DNA from 2 places in the Mycobacterium sp. NGS15 genome. Region 2 is predicted to be linked to the other one. Evidence: riboswitches for the same ligand, from Rfam matches in the RefSeq annotation. Region 2 holds a riboswitch; the other holds the start of a gene.

Region 1 (9,842 bases), on a different contig from region 2:
CCGATGTTCGAGAGATTTACTGACCGCGCGAGGCGGGTGGTTGTGCTGGCCCAAGAAGAGGCCCGCATGCTCAACCACAACTACATCGGCACCGAGCACATCCTGCTGGGTCTGATTCACGAGGGCGAGGGCGTTGCCGCCAAGTCGCTGGAGTCACTGGGCATTTCCCTGGAGGGGGTGCGCAGCCAGGTCGAGGAGATCATCGGCCAAGGGCAGCAGGCACCGTCCGGACACATTCCCTTCACTCCCCGCGCCAAAAAGGTGCTGGAGCTGAGCTTGCGCGAGGCGCTGCAGCTCGGCCACAACTACATCGGCACCGAGCACATCCTGCTGGGTCTCATCCGTGAGGGTGAAGGCGTCGCAGCTCAGGTGCTCGTCAAGCTGGGCGCCGAGCTGACCCGGGTGCGCCAGCAGGTCATTCAGCTGCTGAGCGGCTACCAGGGTAAGGAGACTGCGGAGTCCGGTACTGGGGGCCGTGGTGGCGAGGCCGGCACACCTTCCACGTCGCTGGTCCTCGACCAGTTCGGACGCAATCTGACCGCTGCCGCCATGGAAGGCAAGCTCGACCCGGTCATCGGCCGCGAGAAGGAAATCGAGCGGGTCATGCAGGTGCTGAGCCGCCGCACCAAGAACAACCCGGTGCTGATCGGCGAGCCCGGTGTCGGTAAGACCGCCGTCGTCGAGGGCCTGGCGCAGGCCATCGTGCACGGCGAGGTGCCCGAGACCCTGAAGAACAAGCAGCTGTACACCTTGGACCTCGGGTCCCTCGTGGCCGGCAGCCGCTACCGCGGTGACTTCGAGGAACGCCTGAAGAAGGTGCTCAAGGAGATCAACACCCGCGGCGACATCATCCTGTTCATCGACGAACTGCACACGCTGGTCGGTGCGGGCGCGGCCGAGGGCGCAATCGACGCGGCCTCCATCCTCAAACCCAAGCTGGCCCGCGGCGAGCTGCAGACGATCGGTGCTACCACTCTCGACGAGTACCGCAAGTACATCGAGAAGGATGCCGCCCTGGAGCGTCGTTTCCAGCCGGTGCAGGTGGGCGAGCCGACCGTCGAGCACACCATTGAGATCCTCAAGGGTCTGCGCGACCGCTACGAAGCACACCACCGGGTGTCCATCACCGATGGTGCGCTGGTTGCGGCGGCCACCCTGGCCGACCGGTACATCAACGACCGGTTCTTGCCGGACAAGGCGATCGACCTGATCGATGAGGCGGGCGCCCGCATGCGCATCCGCCGGATGACCGCTCCACCAGACCTGCGCGAGTTCGACGAGAAGATCGCCGATGCGCGCCGGGAGAAGGAATCGGCCATCGACGCTCAGGACTTCGAGAAGGCAGCGCGGCTGCGCGACTCCGAGAAGCAGCTGGTCGGTCAGCGGGCAGATCGTGAAAAGCAGTGGCGTTCAGGTGATCTGGACGTGGTCGCTGAGGTTGACGATGAGCAGATCGCCGAGGTGCTGGGCAACTGGACTGGTATCCCCGTGTTCAAGCTGACCGAGGAAGAAACCACTCGGCTGCTGCGCATGGAAGACGAGCTGCATAAGCGGATCATCGGGCAGGAGGACGCCGTCAAGGCCGTCTCGAAGGCCATCCGCCGCACTCGTGCCGGTCTGAAGGACCCACGGCGCCCCTCGGGTTCGTTCATCTTCGCCGGACCGTCGGGTGTCGGTAAGACCGAGCTGTCCAAGGCGCTGGCCAACTTCCTGTTCGGCGACGACGACGCGCTCATCCAGATCGACATGGGCGAGTTCCACGACCGCTTCACCGCTTCACGGCTGTTCGGTGCTCCTCCGGGATACGTCGGATACGAGGAGGGCGGTCAGCTCACCGAGAAGGTGCGTCGCAAGCCGTTCAGCGTCGTGTTGTTCGACGAGATCGAGAAGGCTCACCAGGAGATCTACAACACCCTGTTGCAGGTCCTCGAGGATGGTCGTCTCACCGATGGCCAGGGTCGAACGGTCGATTTCAAGAACACGGTGCTGATCTTCACCTCGAACTTGGGCACTTCGGACATTTCGAAGGCCGTTGGCCTCGGGTTCTCCGAGGGCGGCGGCGGCTCGAACTACGAGCGGATGAAGCAGAAGGTCAACGACGAGCTGAAGAAGCATTTCCGGCCCGAGTTCCTGAACCGCATCGATGACATCATCGTCTTCGAGCAGCTGACTCAGGAGCAGATCATCGAGATGGTCGACCTGATGATCGGACGGGTGGGCAAGCAGCTCAAGGTCAAGGACATGGCGATGGAGCTCAGCGACAAGGCCAAGTCGTTGCTCGCCAAGCGTGGGTTCGACCCGGTGTTGGGTGCGCGGCCGTTGCGACGGACCATCCAGCGCGAGATCGAGGACACCCTCTCGGAGAAGATTCTCTTCAACGAGATCGGTCCCGGCGAGCTGGTCACGGTCGACGTCGAGGGCTGGGACGGCGAAGGCGCCGGCGAGGACGCGAAGTTCACGTTCGTCGGCCGTCCGAAGCCCGCTCTGGTCACCGGTGAGGAGCCGGCCGCCGACCTGGCGGCCTCCGCCTCGGAGTAGACAACCCAAAAACGCCGAGTGTGAGCATCACAGCTCGCACTCGGCGTTTTTTGTCGCGGGATCAGCCCGCCAGCAGGGGCCGTACCTCCTGGCCCAGGCTGTGGATGTAACCGACGAGATCGGGCTCGTTTCCGGTCGGGGACGCGATGAAGTCCGTGACGCCGAGATCCCGTAGCGCGTGGAGCTGCTCGGCGACCTCAGCGGCCTCTCCGCCGAGACTCGCCGAAGCGTCAAAGGATATCCCCGGGTAGTGGCCGGGGTCGTTCGCGATGAGTTGGGCAGCACCAGGGCCGACACTGATGGTGCGGCTCAAGAAGATCCGGTGACCGGGGCTGGGGGCTATCAGGGCACAGTGGGCGGCGATGTTTTCGGCGGGAACCATGCTGGTCAGCAACGTGCCGTCGCCCAGGCGGCCGGCCAGTCGCAGCGAGCGGGGCCCGTCCGCGCCGACCATGATGGGCAGTGATTCCGCGGGCGGCCAGTCCAGCCGGACCCCATCCAGCCGCACATACCGCCCGTCGGTACTGACTTCCTTGCCCGCCAACAGATCCCGCAGTGCGGTCACATACTCCTGGAGAAGGGTCAGCGGCGAGCCGACCTTGGCGCCAATTTGCGCCATGTGAGGCTGCCAGCCGTGCCCGATTCCCGGTAGCACCCTGCCGGGAAAATTGCGGGCCAGAATGCTGTAGTCCATTGCGGCGGTCACGACATTGCGTACCGGTGCCGAGAGGAATCCTGTACCCACGCGGATCCGCGCGGTGGCCGAAAGTGCCAGGGAGGCATACGCGATCGATGTGGTCGCAAAACAGTCCTCGCATACCCACAGATGATCGAGCCCGGCGGAATCGGCGGCCCGTGCCGTCTCGAGTAGCCGTTCCGGTGCGAGCGATGGCGGCACCATCAGGCCGAGGGTGGTGGGCGAGCTCATGTCGTCACCCTAGCCCTAGACGCCGACAGGGTTCAGAATCCCTTGTCGCGCAGGTAGTTCGCCAGGGTGACGATGGCGTCCGGATTGCGCGGTCCCTCGACCAGGGCGGCGTAGGGCAGCACGATGAAGTTTCCGTCGCGGACCGCCTGGGTGTGCTTCATCAGTGGCTGTGCCTTGAGCAGGTTGATCTTCGTGCCGGCGGTGTTGTTGGGGCCCACCCCGTAGTCGCAGATGATGATCACCTGCGGGTCGCGCTGGGCGGCGGTCTCCCATGCGGTTGTGGTCCAACTGTCGTCGAGATCGGAGAAGACGTTGCTGCCCCCGGCCTTCTCGATGATCTGCTGTGGCGCGGCGTTCTTGCCGGAGGTGAACGGTTCGGCCTCGCCGCTGTCGTACAGGAAGACGCGCGCGGGCGGCCGGCCCTGGGGCAGGCGTGACTGCACGCTGTCGATGGTTTTGCGGTAGGTGGCGATTAACTCCGTCGCGCGTTCCTGAACTCCAAAGATGGCCCCCAGGTTGGCCAGATCCTCGTAGAGGGCGTCCAGGGGAGGCTTGATACCGCGCCGGACTGTGCCGGGCTGACGACATGCCTCGGTCAGCTGATAGGGCACCGACCCGATCGACCGTACCCAATCCGGGGTCAGCCCCGAGGTCTCGTTGAATCCGTAGCTCCACCCGGCGAATACGAGATCGGGCCGCGCGGCTTGCACCGCTTCGCGGGTGAATCCCTGGCCCAGGTTGGTGGTGGACTCAAACTGCGCCTTCCACGGCGAGGTCTTGACGTCCCGATCCTGTCCGGCGTCCATGAAGTAGCCGGCCATCCGGTCTTGTAAGCCGAGTGCGAACATCAGCTCGGTAACCCCGGTGTCATTGCTGACGGCTCGGGTAACCGGTATCGGAACGTCAAGCGGTGCACCGCAATTTTCGACGGACACCCGCCCTGTTCCGGGGCTCTGCGCCTCGATGGTCGCGCAGCCTGCCGATAGCAGCGACACCACCACCGCCATACCGATGAGCGCCTTCATTCCTTCTCCTACCTTTCGCGCTGAGCGTCGAAGATGACCTGCGGAACACCGCTTCGTGGGTGCGCGATGACATGACAGCCGATGCCGAACCATCGGCCGATGGATTCGGCGGTGATGACCTCGTGCGGTGAACCTGACAGCACGATGCGTCCCTCGGCCATGACGTGGATCGTGTCGCAGTACTGTGCCGCGAGGTTGAGGTCGTGCAGAGCGGTGATGACCGTAATACCCAGCACGTGAGCCGAACTGAGTATCGAATACTGATGGCGTACGTCCAGATGATTGGTGGGCTCGTCCAGCACCAAGACCCGCGGCTGCTGTGCGAGGGCGCGGGCAATGAGAACCCGTTGGCGCTCCCCGCCGGAGAGAGAACTGAACTTGCGATCCGCAAGCGCCGTCACATCCGCCGTCTCGGTGGCCTCCGCGCAGATGCGGCGGTCCAGCTCGGAGGTGCCGCGCAGGGATGTACCGTGCGGCAGCCGACCGGTGGCAACCACTTCCGCGGCTGTGAAATCGAAATCCAAGGACATGTCCTGGGTCAGTGCCGCCACCTGACGGGCGTTCTCCCGCATGCTGAGCGCCCGTACCGACACGCCATTGACCGCTACGTCGCCGGTGGCAGGAGTAAGCGCACGGTACAGACAACGCAGGGTTGTCGACTTGCCGCTGCCATTGGGCCCGACAATTCCGACGAATCCACCCGACTCAACCTGCATGTCGATACTCGAGACGATTCGGCTGCCTGCGATATCAACCGACACGCTCCGATAGGCGACATCCATCAGCCGACAGCTCCCGCAGACATCGCGCGGCGGCGCATCAGTCCGACGAAGACCGGTACTCCGACGGCCGCGGTGATCGCGCCCAGCGGAAGCTCCTGTGGTGGAATCATGGTCCGCGCAACGAGATCGGCGGCGACAAGGAAGCATGCACCAAGCACCGGCGCCACGATCAAGACCCGGCGGTGATCCGCGCCGACCAGTAGCCGTGCCGCATGTGGAATGACCAGTCCCACGAAACCGATGGCTCCGCAGATGGATACAAAACATCCAGTCATGACGGCCGACAGCACGAACAGTGCACCCCGGAACCGCCCGGCGTGCAGCCCCAGCGACGCGCTCACCTCGTCACCCATCGCGAGGGCGTTGAGCTGGCGGGCCAGCCCCGCGACACAGAGGATCCCGATCAAGGTTGCCGCGAGTGCCACCGGGACCTTGTCCCAGGACGACGCCCCCAGGCTGCCGAGCAGCCAGAACATGACGCTACGCGCCGCTTCGCCATTCGGCGCCAAGAACACCAGCACGGTCGTCACCGCGGATAGCCCGTAGCCCACTGCGGTACCTACCAGAACCAGCCGCAGCGGTACCAAACCCTGTGGGGTACGGGCGATTTGATACACAAGCGCGGTCGCGGCGAGGGCGCCAAGCGATGCGGACAGCGACAGCGCATAGGCGCCGAAGGTGCCCAGCGCCCCGTAGACCACCACCGCGGTGGCGCCCACCGAGGCCCCTGACGAGATGCCGAGAACGTAGGGATCGGCCAGGGCGTTGCGGACCATTGCTTGCACGAGTACGCCCACCACGGCCAGTCCCGCGCCGACGAGGATGGCGAGTATCACCCGTGGCAGTCTGGACTCGATGACGATCCGGTAGTTCGCCGCATCGGCGGCCCGAACGGAGCCGCCTGTCGCGCCCACCCAGAGGAAATGCAGACAGTCGCGCCAGGGCACGTCGGCGGTGCCGAACGCGAGCGCACCGATCGACAGCAGCACCAGCGCCACCAGGCCACCAGCCGCCGCGAGGACCACCGGCCGCTCGGGTTGTGCTGCGGGCATCGGTCTTCCTGCGTCGTCGGATCGCAGATACCGGGGCATGACGGATATGCCACATAGGCGCTACCCACCAGGCGATCCCTCGGCACTGGCGAATGACTGCACCGGGCGGTGCGGCCGCGTTGGCAGGTCTTCGGACTCGTGAACACGAGACTTGTGCGCCTCACCTACTGGCGGCTGCTTCCCGGGCCTGAACCCAGTGCTCTACGTGCCGCTGTCGTTTCCACATACCGCTGCGGGGCAGCTCCGGATTCACACCGGATTCCCTCTTGCGATCTCCGGAAGCACTTTCCTGGTGCTCTCGGAGAAACCAATGCGAGGCCAAAACTATCACTCGAACGCACGGCCGAGCTGCGTCGACTAGGCTCAGTTCGTCCTTCGACAGGATGGGAACCTGGTGTAATCCCAGGACGGTCGCGCCACTGTGAGAGTCAGACCCCGGCCTGTCGATTCCACAAGAGAATGATCAAATCCGGGACGCGGTATTCCGAAAAGGAGCAACATGGCACACACAACGTCCGCCAGCCATCCGGTTGCGGTGTCGATTCCCCAGGCAGCGCTGTGGTTGAGCATGACCACCCTCCTCGGGCTGCTCGCGTACTACTTCATCGGCATCGATCAGGGTGCGGTGTCGGTCTTCGGCAGCGATATGCATGTTCATGAGTTCGTGCATGATGCCCGCCACCTGCTCGGCTTCCCCTGCCACTAGCAGCGGACCCAATACATGGAAAAGTCAATAATTCTGCGCGGCTTAGGCTTCGGCGCACTGGGTGGTGTCCTGTCCTTCATCTTCGGATGGATCTTCGTCGAGCCCGTCATCGACAGGGCCATCGCCTATGAAGAAGGCAGAGGCGAGGTGCAGGGTGTACTCGACGAGGCGGCCGGTATCCATGCCCATCACGAGGGTGCGGAACTGTTCAGCCGCTTCGCCCAGGCCAACGCGGGCTTGGCGCTCGGTGTCATCGGATTCGGAATCGCGATGGGCGCGCTGTTCGCGGTGGCGTACGTGGTCGCGATCGGCCGGGTTGGCAATCTCAGCCCGCGTGCGCAGGCACTAGCCGTCGCGGGCGGTCTATTTCTTGTGTTGTATCTGGTGCCGTTCTTGAAGTTCCCGGCCAACCCGCCGGCGGCGAGTGCCGAGGGCACCATCGAAGAGCGCACCGGATACTTCGTGCTGATGATTCTGGTCGCGGCGATCGCGTTGGCGGCGGCGCTGTGGGCGGGCCGAAAGCTCTCCGAGCGTGTCGATACCTGGACGGCCACGCTTGTTGCCGCGGCGACGTTCGTCCTCCTGGTCGGGCTCGTCATGGCGGTTACGCCGGGATTTGTCGAGGCGCCCCAACCGCTGCTCGATGCTGACGGGAAGATCGTCTATCCAGGTTTCCCGGCGCACGATCTGTATCTGTTCCGGCTGTACTCGTTCACGACGCAGGCCATTATGTGGGCGACGATCGGTATCGGGTTCGCAACGGTGGTCGGCCGCAAGCCCGTCTATGCCGAGACGCCTGTTACCGGTTAGCCGGCCGCCGAGTCTGAATCTCACGACGCTTTCTGCCACGAAACCGTCGTGAGATTCAGACTCGTCAGAAACAAACAGAGGCGCGGGCGCTCATCCCAGTTTGGTGGTCTTCGCGCGAGCGCTCATCCCAGTTTGGTGGTCTTCGCGCGAGCGCTCATCCCAGCTTCTTGAAGACGCCCTTGGCCAGGCCGATGACCCATCCGGCCGCGCCCGGGCCGAACGCGCGGTCCCAATTCAGCTGGAAGCTCACCACATACGGCTGACGGTTGCGATCCTCGGCGTACCAGCTGAAGGTCAGATCACCGGGCAGATTGCCGCCCTTGGCGCCGATATACCGCCAATTCTCGCTGTGTAGATCGATACCGGGCTCTGCTGACAGGATGCCGCGAATCGGAGCTGCCGGGCCGACGGCAACCTTCTGCAGGGCCGCGTGGACCCTGCAGATGTCCTCGGCGCTGCCGTACCACTCGATGCCGAATTTCGATGCGGGCGTGGTGGTCCGGTCCGGATCCAGCTTGTAGGGGTGGGTGTCGGCCTCAGCGAGCATCTGCCCGCGCTGGGCGGGTGTGGTGGCGTCCTTCCATTGCTGACGGACATCGGGTATTCCCCACCCGATGTTGAACAGCTCATGCATGGTGGGGAAGGGGGTCATCGATGCCGGGTCATGATGTCCCGCGTCGGCAAGGGCCTTCTCGATCGCGTGCCGACCGAGGCGGTTGATCAGCATGTCGGTGCCCATGTTGTCGCTCACCCAGATCATCTTCTGGGCGGCAGTGCGCACCGACACCGTGGAGCCCGTCGGGAGCTTGTCCATCGAGCTTCCCAGCGCCTTGCCGCGATCTGTGACGGTGAGTTGGTCATCCCAGGTGAGGGTGCCCGCATTGATGGCGGTGCCGGTGGCCAAGAGCACATAGAGCTTGAAAACCGAAGCCAGCGGCATGGATTCGGAGGTATTGGTTCCGGCGACCTGTTCGCATTGGCCGTTGACGATCTTCGAGGCACGGTAGGAGTACCGGCCGCCTGATGCCGACAGCGCGGTGTCGACATCCGACCACTCGGCGATGGTCGGGGGCTGCTGATACGGAACCAGCCTGTCGACGTCGCCCTTGTTGTTGGTACGCAGCCCGATGTCGACATTGGCGCCATAGGGGGCGATCAGGTGGACGGTGGAGCTGTTTGCCGCCAGATCCACGGAACTCACCTTGTATGGGCGATCGACCCACAGCTTGGTCATGATCTCGGTGTAGTCGTCGACCTTGTTGGCGGCGGCCAGCGTCGCCACACCCTGCTTGCCGATCGGCCAGTTGGAGTTCAACATGTCGATCAGCTGTTGTGAGCGCAGACCCGGAGGCGTGCTGGTATCGACGTCACCGTGCGGCACCTGCCGCAGTTTGATGCCACACCCCGCCATACCGCCCACCGACAGAGTCACCACTGCCACCGTGCATACGGAGACGGCGCGCGTCATGCGCGCGCGCAGCGAACCCCTGTTCACGCCTTGGTGGCGGCCCCGGTCACGTCGAGCACAACCTCGAACTCCAACAGGTGGGCGCCCTTAGCCACGGGCTTGGCCTGCTGGCCGGCATGTGCTTCGACCGCCGGACCGGTGGCCCAGGCCTGGAAGGCCTCCTCGGACTCCCACTGGGTGACCACGAAGTAGCGGTCTTCTCCCTTGACGGGGCGCAGCAGTTGAAAGCCCAGGAATCCTGGCTGGTTCTCGACTGCTCCGGCGCGGTGAGCGAACCGCTTCTCCAGCTCCGGACCTGCACCCTCGGGGATCTCGATTGCGTTGATCTTCACCACGGACATGGGTTCAGGTTACCGTGCGGCCTCCCACGTGATTCGGGGCGATGATTGGGGTGATGATGACAGACATGGACCCGGACTGCCTGCTCGACCGAGGCGGCCTGTCAGAAACGTCGGGGGCGTCGGGGGCGCCGTCCATCGTCCTTGTGCATGGCTTGATGGGCCGCGGAAGCACCTGGTCGCGACAGTTACCCT
Region 2 (9,842 bases):
GGAATCATGACGTGGTCGATGCGCTCGTCAATGCCGAACTCCGCCGAGAAACTGGACAGCTTCCGCAGTTCGTCGGCTGCCTTGTCGATGCCGCCTTCGACATTGGGAGGCACCAACTCCAGCGCAACGGTATTCATGGACACCAGGGACCTCCGATTAGTCTCGCTAATGGTTTATACACCAATTAGATTCACGTGCGAGCAGTCCCCCGCGAAGAGGACTGCTCGCACGCTCGTCGGGGACCTAGGCGCCCGCACGCACCTCGGTCGCGGCGGCTACCAGGTTGGCCAGCGAGGCGGTTACCTCGTCAACCTTCCGGGTCTTCAGACCGCAGTCGGGATTCACCCAAAGACGCTGCGCCGGAACGGCCTGCAGCGCCTCACGTAGCGAGCTTGCCATCTCCGCGGCCGACGGGACACGCGGCGAGTGGATGTCGTAGACACCCGGGCCGACACTATTGGAGAAGCCGATCGCATTGAGGTCGTCGAGCACCTCCATATGCGAACGGGCGGCCTCGATGGAGGTGACATCGGCATCGAGGTCAGCGATGGCACCGATCACCTCGCCAAACTCCGAGTAGCACAGGTGCGTGTGGATCTGCGTCGCATCGGACACACCCGAGGTGGAAAGCCGGAACGCGCCGACCGCCCAGTCCAGGTACGCGGGCTTGTCCGCCGAGCGCAGCGGCAGCAGCTCACGCAGCGCAGGCTCGTCCACCTGAATGATGGCGATACCGGCGTTCTGCAGATCCACCGTCTCATCCCGAATAGCCAGCGCGATCTGGTTGGCGGTGTCCGCCAACGGCTGATCGTCACGCACAAACGACCACGCGAGGATGGTCACCGGTCCGGTCAGCATGCCCTTGACGTACTTGGGGGTCAGCGACTGAGCGTAGGTGGCCCACTCGACGGTCATCGGGTTCTGCCGCGCCACATCGCCATACAGGATCGGCGGGCGTACGCAGCGGCTGCCGTACGACTGAACCCAGCCGTTCTGGGTGGCGAAGAAGCCATCCAGCTGCTCGGCGAAGTACTGCACCATGTCGTTGCGTTCCGGCTCGCCATGTACCAGCACGTCCAAGCCAAGCTTCTCCTGTAGCGCAATGACATCGGCAACCTCGGCACGCATCCGTCGCACGTACTCGGCGTCGTCGATCTCGCCCTTGGTCAGGGCCTGTCGCGCCTTGCGGATCTCGACGGTCTGTGGGAACGACCCGATCGTCGTGGTCGGCAACTCGGGCAGTCTCAGCCGCTCGTCCTGGCTACGACGGCGCTCTGCGGCATCGCCGCGTGAAAGGCCCGCCGCCAGAATCGAATCCAGCCGAGCACGAATCTGACCGTTGTTGAGACGCGGATCCGTCTTGCGAGATTCGACGGCCGCATTCGACGCCGCGAACTCCGCGGCAACAGCATCGCGCCCCGCGCCCAGTGCCTGCGCCAGCACGACGACTTCCTTGACCTTCTCGTCGGCGAAAGCCAACCAGCTGCGCAGCTGGTCATCGAGTTCGGTCTCCGGCTCGAGCGAGTAGGGCACGTGCAGCGTCGAGCAGGAGGTGGCTACTGCCACCGCGCCCGCTGATCCCAACAGCGTTCCGAGGCTGCCCAGCGCAGACTCGAGATTGGTGCGCCAGATATTCCGGCCGTCGACAACGCCGGCCACCACAGTCTTTCCGGCCAGCTCCGGCACCGAGGCCACGCCCGATGCGGACCCGTAGACCAGGTCCACACCGATCGCCTCGATCGGGGTGCGGGCCAACGCCGGGAGTGCGGCACCCAGGTCCCCGAAATAGCTCGCGACGAAGATCGCGGGCCGGTCGGCAACGGTGCCGAGGCGGCCGTACACCCGCTCAGCCAACTCCGGGCCGTTCGGCAGGATGTCAGTAACCAGTACGGGCTCGTCGATCTGGACCCAACCAACCCCGGCCTCCGAAAGCTGCACCAGCAGCTGCTCGTACAGCGATATCACCTCGTCGAGGCGCTCGATGGGGGCACCGGCTCCGTCGACCGACTTGCTCAAGGCAAGGAAGGTGATGGGACCAACGACCACCGGCCGAGCGGGAATACCCAGGGCTGCAGCTTCTTTCAGCTCACCGAACAACTTCGCCGGATTGAGCGAGAATTTTGTGTCCGGTCCGATCTCCGGCACCAGGTAGTGGTAGTTGGTGTCGAACCACTTTGTCATTTCCAGCGGTGTCACGTCGTCGTTGCCACGTGCGGCGGCGAAGTAGCGGTCGAGGTCGTCACTGATACCGGCGACGCGGGGTGGGAGCGCTCCCAGCAGCACTGCGGTATCGAGCACCTGGTCGTAGTACGAGAAGGTGTTCACCGGGACGGAGTCGAGCCCGGCCGCCGCCAGTGCGGACCAGTTGTCGCGCCGGAGCCCGGCTGCGACGGTCTCAAGCTCGGCACGGCTGGTGCGCCCGGCCCAGTAGCTTTCGGTAGCCCGTTTGAGCTCACGACGCGGGCCGATGCGCGCGGATCCGAGCGTAGTAGCGGTCAAAGGTTGAGCAGTCATGAATTAGTCCTTCATCAACAGCGAGGTAGCCACCGCCAGGGGACGAAGAACCGAGCACGGAACCACCTCAACAGGCATCTGCTCGGTGAAACCGATTCGGCCATACGCCCATTCCGCGAGGCGATGATCCGTCGGGCGCGGCGCACCCGACACAGCTGGCAGGTCTTCGGACTTGCAGGCATTACCCGGGCTCAGGTTCTCCTACGGGCCGTCGCTTCCCAGGTGCTCTTGGTGGTTAGCCGAGTGCTTAGCCCAGTGCTCATGACGGCGATCGTTCCTGCATACCGCTGCGGGACAGTCCCGGATTCTCACCGGGTTCCCTCTCATAGCAGTCCCCGTGGGGCCTGCCACTCGGTGCTGGCACCAACCGAAGTCGCCACCAACAGACCAGCTGCGCCTTACATCATATGCACGCTGGCCAATACGGTTATTAGCGGATATTCTCTAATACTGTGATCACACGTGACCAGGCACAACAGGTGCTTGAGGCCCAACCATTCAGTCGCCTCCTGGGTGCATCGATCAGCCGGATCGACGAGTCCGGAGTACAGCTTTCGCTCGATATCCGCGACGAGCTGCGCCAGCAGAGCGGGTTCATTCACGGCGGAGTGCTGAGTTACCTGGCCGACAATGCGATTACGTACGCGTGCGGGCTCGGTCTTGGTGCCGACATTGTCACCAGCGGCTACACCATCGAGTACGTGTCACCTGCCCGCGACGGCCTGCGCCTACTCGCCGACGCCTCCCTGGTGAGTGCCGGACGCTCCAAGGCTCTGAGCCGCTGCGAGATATCCGTCGAGGACCACGACGGCAACACCAAGCTGGTCGCGGTCGCTCAGGGTACGAGCATGGTCCGCCACCGTGGGGCGTAGGCCTCAGTACACCGCCGACGACATTCTTGACGCGGCGCTGAGGCTAGTGACCACGGGAGGGCCGTCCGCGGCCACGGCTACCGCAATCGGACGGACCCTCGGCGCGCCCTCGGGGTCGATCTATCACCGATTCTCCAGCCGCGACGAGCTCATGGCCCGCCTCTGGCTGCGTTCGATCGGCCGCTATCAGGACGGGATTCTCACGGCGCTTGCGTTGCCCGATTCTCACGAAGCCCTCACCGCGACCATCGATCACGCTTTCGACTGGACGGCGTCACACCGCAACGAGGCGCTGTTACTACTCCAGTACGAGAAGGCCGATCTGGTCGCGCACTGGCCCGACACCCTCGCCGCTGAACTCACGTCGCTGAACTCCCGAGTGCGAATGGCCTTGCGCAACTACGCCCAGCGGCGGTTCGACGTGGTCACTCCCCAGGTGCTCGACAAGGTGATGTTCGCACTGATCGATATGCCTTACGCGGCGGTGCGGCGTCATCTACCCGACAAGGGTGAGCCCGCGCCGTGGCTGCGCGAGTTCATCCACACGAGCGCCCGGAACCTTCTCTCGCGAGAGAACTAGACCACCGCGTACTTCTGGCGCAGAGCCTTTTTGTCGAGCTTGCCGAGCGCGGTCAGCGGCAGCGAATCGGCGACGATCACATGCTTGGGCGACTGCACCGAACCCTTACGGTCCTTGACCGCGGACTGAATCTCGGACGTCATCTTGGACACCGCGTCGCCGCTGCGGTCGGCATCCGCACGCAACACCACGATCGCCGTCACCGCTTCGCCCCACTTCTCGTCGGGCACCCCGATGACACCGACCTGTGCCACCGACGGGTGCTCGGCAACAACATCTTCCACTTCGCGAGGGAACACGTTGAAGCCGCCGGTGACGATCATGTCCTTGGTCCGGTCGACGATGAACCAGAAACCGTCCTCGTCCTCGCGCGCGACATCGCCGGTACGCAGCCAGCCGTTCTTGAACGTGTCGGCGGTCTGCTCGGGCAGGCCCCAATAGCCACCCGCCACCAGCGGTCCTGCCACACAGATCTCGCCCGGCTCACCCTGTTTCACCGGCTGATCGTTCTCGTCAAGCAGCGCCGTGCGCAGGAACGCCGAGGGCCGGCCGCAGCTGGCAAGCCGCTGGGCGTCGTGATCGCCCTTGGCCAGGTAACTGATCACCATGGGCGCCTCGGACTGGCCGAAGTACTGCGCGAATATCGGCCCGAACCGCTCGATCGCCTCCGCCAGACGCACCGGATTGATGGCGGAGGCGCCGTAGTAGACGGTCTGCAACGAGGACAGATCGCGGGTCTGGGAGTCCGGATGGTCCAGCAGTGCATAAATCATCGACGGCACCAGCATGGTCGCGGTGATCTTGTGCTCCTCGATCGCCGCCAGCACGGCGCCCGCATCAAACTTCGGCAGCACCACCATCGACCCACCCTTCATCAGGGTCGGCATGAAGAATGCGGCACCAGCATGCGAAAGCGGGGTGCACATCAGGAATTTGGGACGCTCCGGCCATTCCCATTCGGCCAGCTGGATCTGCGTCATCGTGAGAATCGACTGCGAGGTTCCGATAACGCCCTTGGGCTTACCCGTCGTCCCCCCCGTGTAGGTGAGGCCATTGATGTGGTCCGGAGACAGGTTGATCGGCACCAGCGGCCTCGCCGCGAAGCCTGCTGCCGCAGCGACCAGGTCGTGCCCCACCTCGGCCAGCTCCGCCGGTACCGGGCCGAGTGTCAGCACGCGGGTCAGCGTCGGCACCTTCTCCACCAGGGCCGCGGCGCGCTCCACGAATTGCGGGGTGGGGTCGATGACAAGCGTGGTTATCTTGGCGTCGGCCAGCACGTAGGCATGGTCATCGAGCGAGCCGAGCGGGTGCAACGCAGTACGCCGGGTGCCCAACAACTGCCCTGCGCCGATGACCAACAGCACCTCGGGACGGTTGAGCGCCAACATGCCCTGACCGCTCTGCTCTCCCCCCGGGGATTCGGGCACCAGCGCGGTAAATGCCTGGATGTACTTGCTGATCTCGTCGGCCATCTCGGCGCCGGTGAGTGTCACATCCCCGAGCACCAACGCGGGCACGTTCGCGTTCTTCTTCAGGGCGGCGACCAGCAGGTGCCCAGAGTTGATCGACCCGTGCAGTGGGTCAAATGGGTCAGGCATCGCGCTCCTCAGTGAATCCTCGCCGATCAGGCACTTCGCTCGACGTTAGAACATGTTCTAGTTTTGGGCAAGAATGAGTGCGCACACCCGCTAAGCAGCGCTCTCCCTGATCCCCTGAGGAGGACTCAACAAGCTTGCTAGGCTGGCCAAATGCTCAAGTCCATGGCCACTGGCACTCTATTCGTCGCACTGGCGATGTTTGCCCCGACTCTCGCGAGCGCCGACCCGGCAGACCCCGACCCGTTCAACCCCGCTGATTGCATGGGCAACGCCAATGCGGTCTGCAACGTTGGTCCGTACGGTCCGAACAGCATGTCGAATCCGGCGAATCCCGCCAGCCCGATGAATCCGAACAACCCCGCCAACCCGGCTAGCCCCATGAACCCGAACAACCCCGCCAATCCCGCTAGCCCGATGAATCCAAATAACCCGGCCAATCCCGCCAGCCCCATGAACCCGATGAACCGCCCGGGTCAGATCTGACACAACCTTCAGGCTGCGGTAAATCCCTTGGCTCGCTGCGTGTCCTGGGCACTCCACAACGTCGAGCTGACCTCCGCCTTCACCAGCGGGACAACCTCTTCGGCGAATCTGCGTAGGGTGTCCGCCTGTTCCTCGAAGTCGGCCTCGGGGCTCAACGAAATCGATTGAAACTCATGGCCGAAGGCCTCATGCCACTGAATAATCTTCTCGGCCACGCGTTCCGGCGAACCTGCCAGCACCGGCCCGCGATCTGCTGCGTCCTCGATGGATTCGAAAGACGGAAATTTGCCGACCGCCTTCGGATGATCTTTGAGCTTCGCCATCTGCGCCAGGCGTGCCTCATAGATGGGCCCGTACTGCGCGATGGCCTGCTCGGTCGTATCGGCCAGGTACAGCCCGCCCGAGCCCGCACCCACATGCAGGTTGGCCGGGTCGTGACCATGCCGCGCGTATAACTCCCGATACCTGTCGATAAGAACTTTGTAATTCTCCTTGGGCTGCAAGGCATTTGCGGTGACTATCGGGTCACCCCACTTGGCAGCTAGCTCGACCGCGAACGTCGAGGTGGCCGACCCGTGCCAGATCCGGAATGGTCCGTCGTATGGCCTGGGCAGGGTGGTCGCGTCGGCCAGGGGATGCCGATGTGCCCCCGTCCAGTCCACGTGCTCCTCACGCAGCAGCCGCCGTAGCAGCTCGTAGTTCTCCTGCAGGTACTCGTATTGCCGGGCGATATCCAGTCCCATCAAGGGGTACTGACGGTCCTCATTGCCCTTCCCGATGACGATCTCGAGCCGACCACGGCTCAGCTGGTCAATGGTGGCGAAGTCCTCTGCCGCGCGCACCGGGTCCAACAGGGACAGCACCGTGACACCGGTGGACAGCAGAATCCGGTCGGTGGCGGCGGCCACCGCTCCCAGCAGCACTGTGGGAGCCGAGGACAGCACGTCCCCCGCATGCCGTTCCCCGACCGCGAAGGAATCGAAGCCCAGGCTCTCTGCCAGCACCGCGGTCTCGACCACGCGGTTCAGCCGGTCGGCGGCGGACGTCAACGCCCCCGTCTCGGGGTTTGGCAGATAGAAGACAATGTCGAGAAGCTGGAAGCGCACCCCACCAGTATGCATAAGCGGACCTCGGTCCGGCAGGGAGAAGATGCTCTGATGATCACCGAACTGGACTCGGTGCTTCTGGACGTTCCAAATCTCGCTGACGCAAAGGCGGCCTACTCGAGGCTGCTCGGCACCGACATGCCGCACCCCCAGCTCCATCTCGGGCTCCCGGAATGGGCGCCGTACCCAGGAATGCTGTTTCGTGTCGGGGACCTGTCGTCCGCGGCACGGCTGGTCGATCGACGCGGCCTCCCCCTGATTTCTCGCGGAGATCTCGCGACGGGCGAGGCCGACGGACTCACCCTGGGGCTGACTCAGCGACCCGCTGCGCCCGCGCAGTCGGGCCCAGAGACTGGGCAGATTGATCACCTGGTGCTGTTCTCCCCCAATCGCGACAGAGTCGTTGCGACGTTATGTGGACGGCTGGGCTTCGACCTGCGCTTGGATCGCAGGCAGTCGTGGGGTGTACACCAATTGTTTTTCCGGTGCGCGGGGCTGGTGGTCGAGGTTGTACTCCGCACCGACGAGGCAGCCGACCCCTCCGGCCCTGACTCACTGTGGGGAATCGCCTGGCGCACCGACGATATCGATGCCACTCATACTCGCCTGATGGCCGCCGGCGTCACGCTCGGTGATATCCGCAACGGCCACAAGCCGGGCACCCGGGTCGCCACCGTCAAGGATCCCGGGCTGGCAGTCCCCACAATCTTGATTGAACAGCGCTAGTCGCCTACTAGGTTGGAGTCCATGACTACTCCGAACCCCGGAAGCTGGCAGCCTGATCCCGACGGACGGTTTGAATTCCGCTGGCACGACGGCCAGCGCTGGACGGACCAAGTCGCACACCAGGGCAAGGTCAGTTCGGCGCCGCTCGGAGGTTCCACACCGGCCGAGCCACAGCTCGCGTCGCCGGCCCGCGCTGCGCAGCCCGCGGCTCAGGCTCAGCCCGTGAGCGATCAATTCTCCGGTATCAGTGGGGATTTGGTGGATGGGCGGTTCAGCGAGAATGAGGCCAAGCCGATCTCCAACCAGAACGCAAAGCTGTTGCGCGTTCGCCTCGGCGAACCATTCCTGGCACGTCAGGGATCCATGGTGGCCTACCAGGGCAATGTCGACTTCGCCTTCGAGGGCGGTGGTGCGGCCAAGTTCCTGAAAAAGGCGCTGACCGGCGAAGGCCTGCCTCTCATGCGGTGTTCGGGGCAAGGCGACGTGTTCCTGGCCGAGCGCGCCTTCGACGTTCACCTGCTGAATCTGAACAACGCGGGCCTGTCGATCAGCGGTAAGAATGTGCTGGCCTTCTCGGCCGGGCTGAACTGGAACATCGAGCGGGTCAAGGGCGCCAGCATGGTGACAGGCGGCCTGTTCAACACGACATTGCGCGGAACCGGTTGGGTCGCGCTGACCACCGACGGTCCGCCGGTGGTGCTCAACGCCGCCGAGGCGCCGACCTTCGCCGACACCAACGCGGTGGTCGCCTGGTCGGCGAACCTGCAGACCCAGCTCAAGACGAGCTTCAAGGCCGGCGCCCTCATCGGCCGCGGCTCCGGGGAGGCACTTCAGGTCTCATTCCAGGGCCAAGGGTTCGTCATCGTGCAACCCTCCGAGGGTGTCCCCGTCGTCACTGCAGGCTAGGGGCGTCACCGCTCCCCAGCAGCCCCGAAAGCTCCCGAGCTCCCCGCGTCAATGTCGTGATCAGTATTTCCCGCTCGGTACGGGTCGCGCTGGGCAGCAGCGGGCCCAGCTGAAGCTCGTACACGGCATCGGCTCCCGCGAAAATGGGCGCCGCCAGATAGCTGATCGGCAGCACCTCGTCGGATGTCAGCTCATCGCGCGAGTAGGCACGTGAGGTGAGCCGGGACAGCTGTCTCAGCAGCCGTTCACGCAGCGCCGCTTCCATCACCTCGGAGCCCACCGAACCAAGTAGATCCGAGAGCAGGTCGACCATCCCGGTGTCATCGTGGTCGGGGCGGTAGACCACATATCCGCAGTCGGCAACCTGCTGCAGGAGCCGCTGACCGGAACGCGCGCTCAAGCCGCGCGCCGTACCGAGCCACTGCGCACGTTCGTCGGGTGAACGCCAGGGCATGACCGCGGAGCCCGCGGGAAAGGCAAGCGGAATGCTCTGGCCCACCGCGAATCCCGCCACGGCCCTGCGCCCCGCCTGCGCCTTGGCGACGATCGTCAGCGTCGTCGGGCTGATTCGGCTGACCGTCGCCCCGGCCTGTGCCGCTGCGGCAATTCGGGCCAGCGCATCTTGAATCTCCCGGGGCATGGTGGCCTCGACGGCACGGGGCAGGGCCGGCCCAACGCGGTACCGAAGCCCATCATCGCGCACCAACCACCCCGCGGCCACCAACTCGTTCACCACAGCGGTCGCGGTGGCGCGGGAAATCCCCGTGGCTGCGGAGATCTCGCTAAGCGATTTGGGTTGTGTTGCAGTAGCAAGTATTTCGACGATTCGCACTACACGAACGGTCGGCGGCGAGGTGGCCGGCATGGGTTCTCCCCTCTTGCGCGATGCAAGGTCCAGGTCTACAGTGCATCGACTATTCGCCCCAAGGTAGTCGAATATTCGACACGGAGGTAGAGATGATTCTGGACCGTTTCAGGCTCGACGGCAACGTCGCAGTCGTCACCGGCGCAGGCCGTGGGCTCGGCGCGGCGATTGCGGAGGCCTTCGCACAGGCGG

Evidence for each region. A riboswitch is a leader RNA that binds a small molecule or an ion and turns the genes downstream of it on or off. The one in region 2 is predicted to bind cobalamin.
Region 1: another riboswitch for cobalamin. It lies ahead of AC5Y5C_RS06490 (FecCD family ABC transporter permease); the one in region 2 lies ahead of metE (5-methyltetrahydropteroyltriglutamate--homocysteine S-methyltransferase).

The regions. Positions count from the first base shown of each region.
Region 1 is NZ_JCALEF010000002.1:446,492-456,333, forward strand. It holds gene clpC1 (ATP-dependent protease ATP-binding subunit ClpC) at 4-2,538, shown strand; gene AC5Y5C_RS06475 (LLM class flavin-dependent oxidoreductase) at 2,600-3,466, opposite strand; gene AC5Y5C_RS06480 (ABC transporter substrate-binding protein) at 3,499-4,491, opposite strand; gene AC5Y5C_RS06485 (ABC transporter ATP-binding protein) at 4,500-5,273, opposite strand; gene AC5Y5C_RS06490 (FecCD family ABC transporter permease) at 5,273-6,325, opposite strand; cobalamin riboswitch at 6,430-6,652, opposite strand; gene AC5Y5C_RS06495 (CbtB domain-containing protein) at 6,825-7,031, shown strand; gene AC5Y5C_RS06500 (CbtA family protein) at 7,047-7,841, shown strand; gene AC5Y5C_RS06505 (serine hydrolase) at 7,996-9,309, opposite strand; gene mhuD (mycobilin-forming heme oxygenase MhuD) at 9,333-9,650, opposite strand; gene AC5Y5C_RS06515 (alpha/beta fold hydrolase) at 9,707-9,842, shown strand, end outside.
Region 2 is NZ_JCALEF010000001.1:348,845-358,686, reverse strand. It holds gene AC5Y5C_RS01665 (mycobacterial-type methylenetetrahydrofolate reductase) at 1-143, opposite strand, end outside; gene metE (5-methyltetrahydropteroyltriglutamate--homocysteine S-methyltransferase) at 244-2,514, opposite strand; cobalamin riboswitch at 2,655-2,898, opposite strand; gene AC5Y5C_RS01655 (PaaI family thioesterase) at 2,967-3,386, shown strand; gene AC5Y5C_RS01650 (TetR/AcrR family transcriptional regulator) at 3,376-3,966, shown strand; gene fadD8 (fatty-acid--CoA ligase FadD8) at 3,963-5,564, opposite strand; gene AC5Y5C_RS01640 (hypothetical protein) at 5,715-6,047, shown strand; gene AC5Y5C_RS01635 (LLM class flavin-dependent oxidoreductase) at 6,056-7,153, opposite strand; gene AC5Y5C_RS01630 (VOC family protein) at 7,205-7,879, shown strand; gene AC5Y5C_RS01625 (AIM24 family protein) at 7,901-8,785, shown strand; gene AC5Y5C_RS01620 (helix-turn-helix domain-containing protein) at 8,772-9,650, opposite strand; gene AC5Y5C_RS01615 (SDR family oxidoreductase) at 9,743-9,842, shown strand, end outside.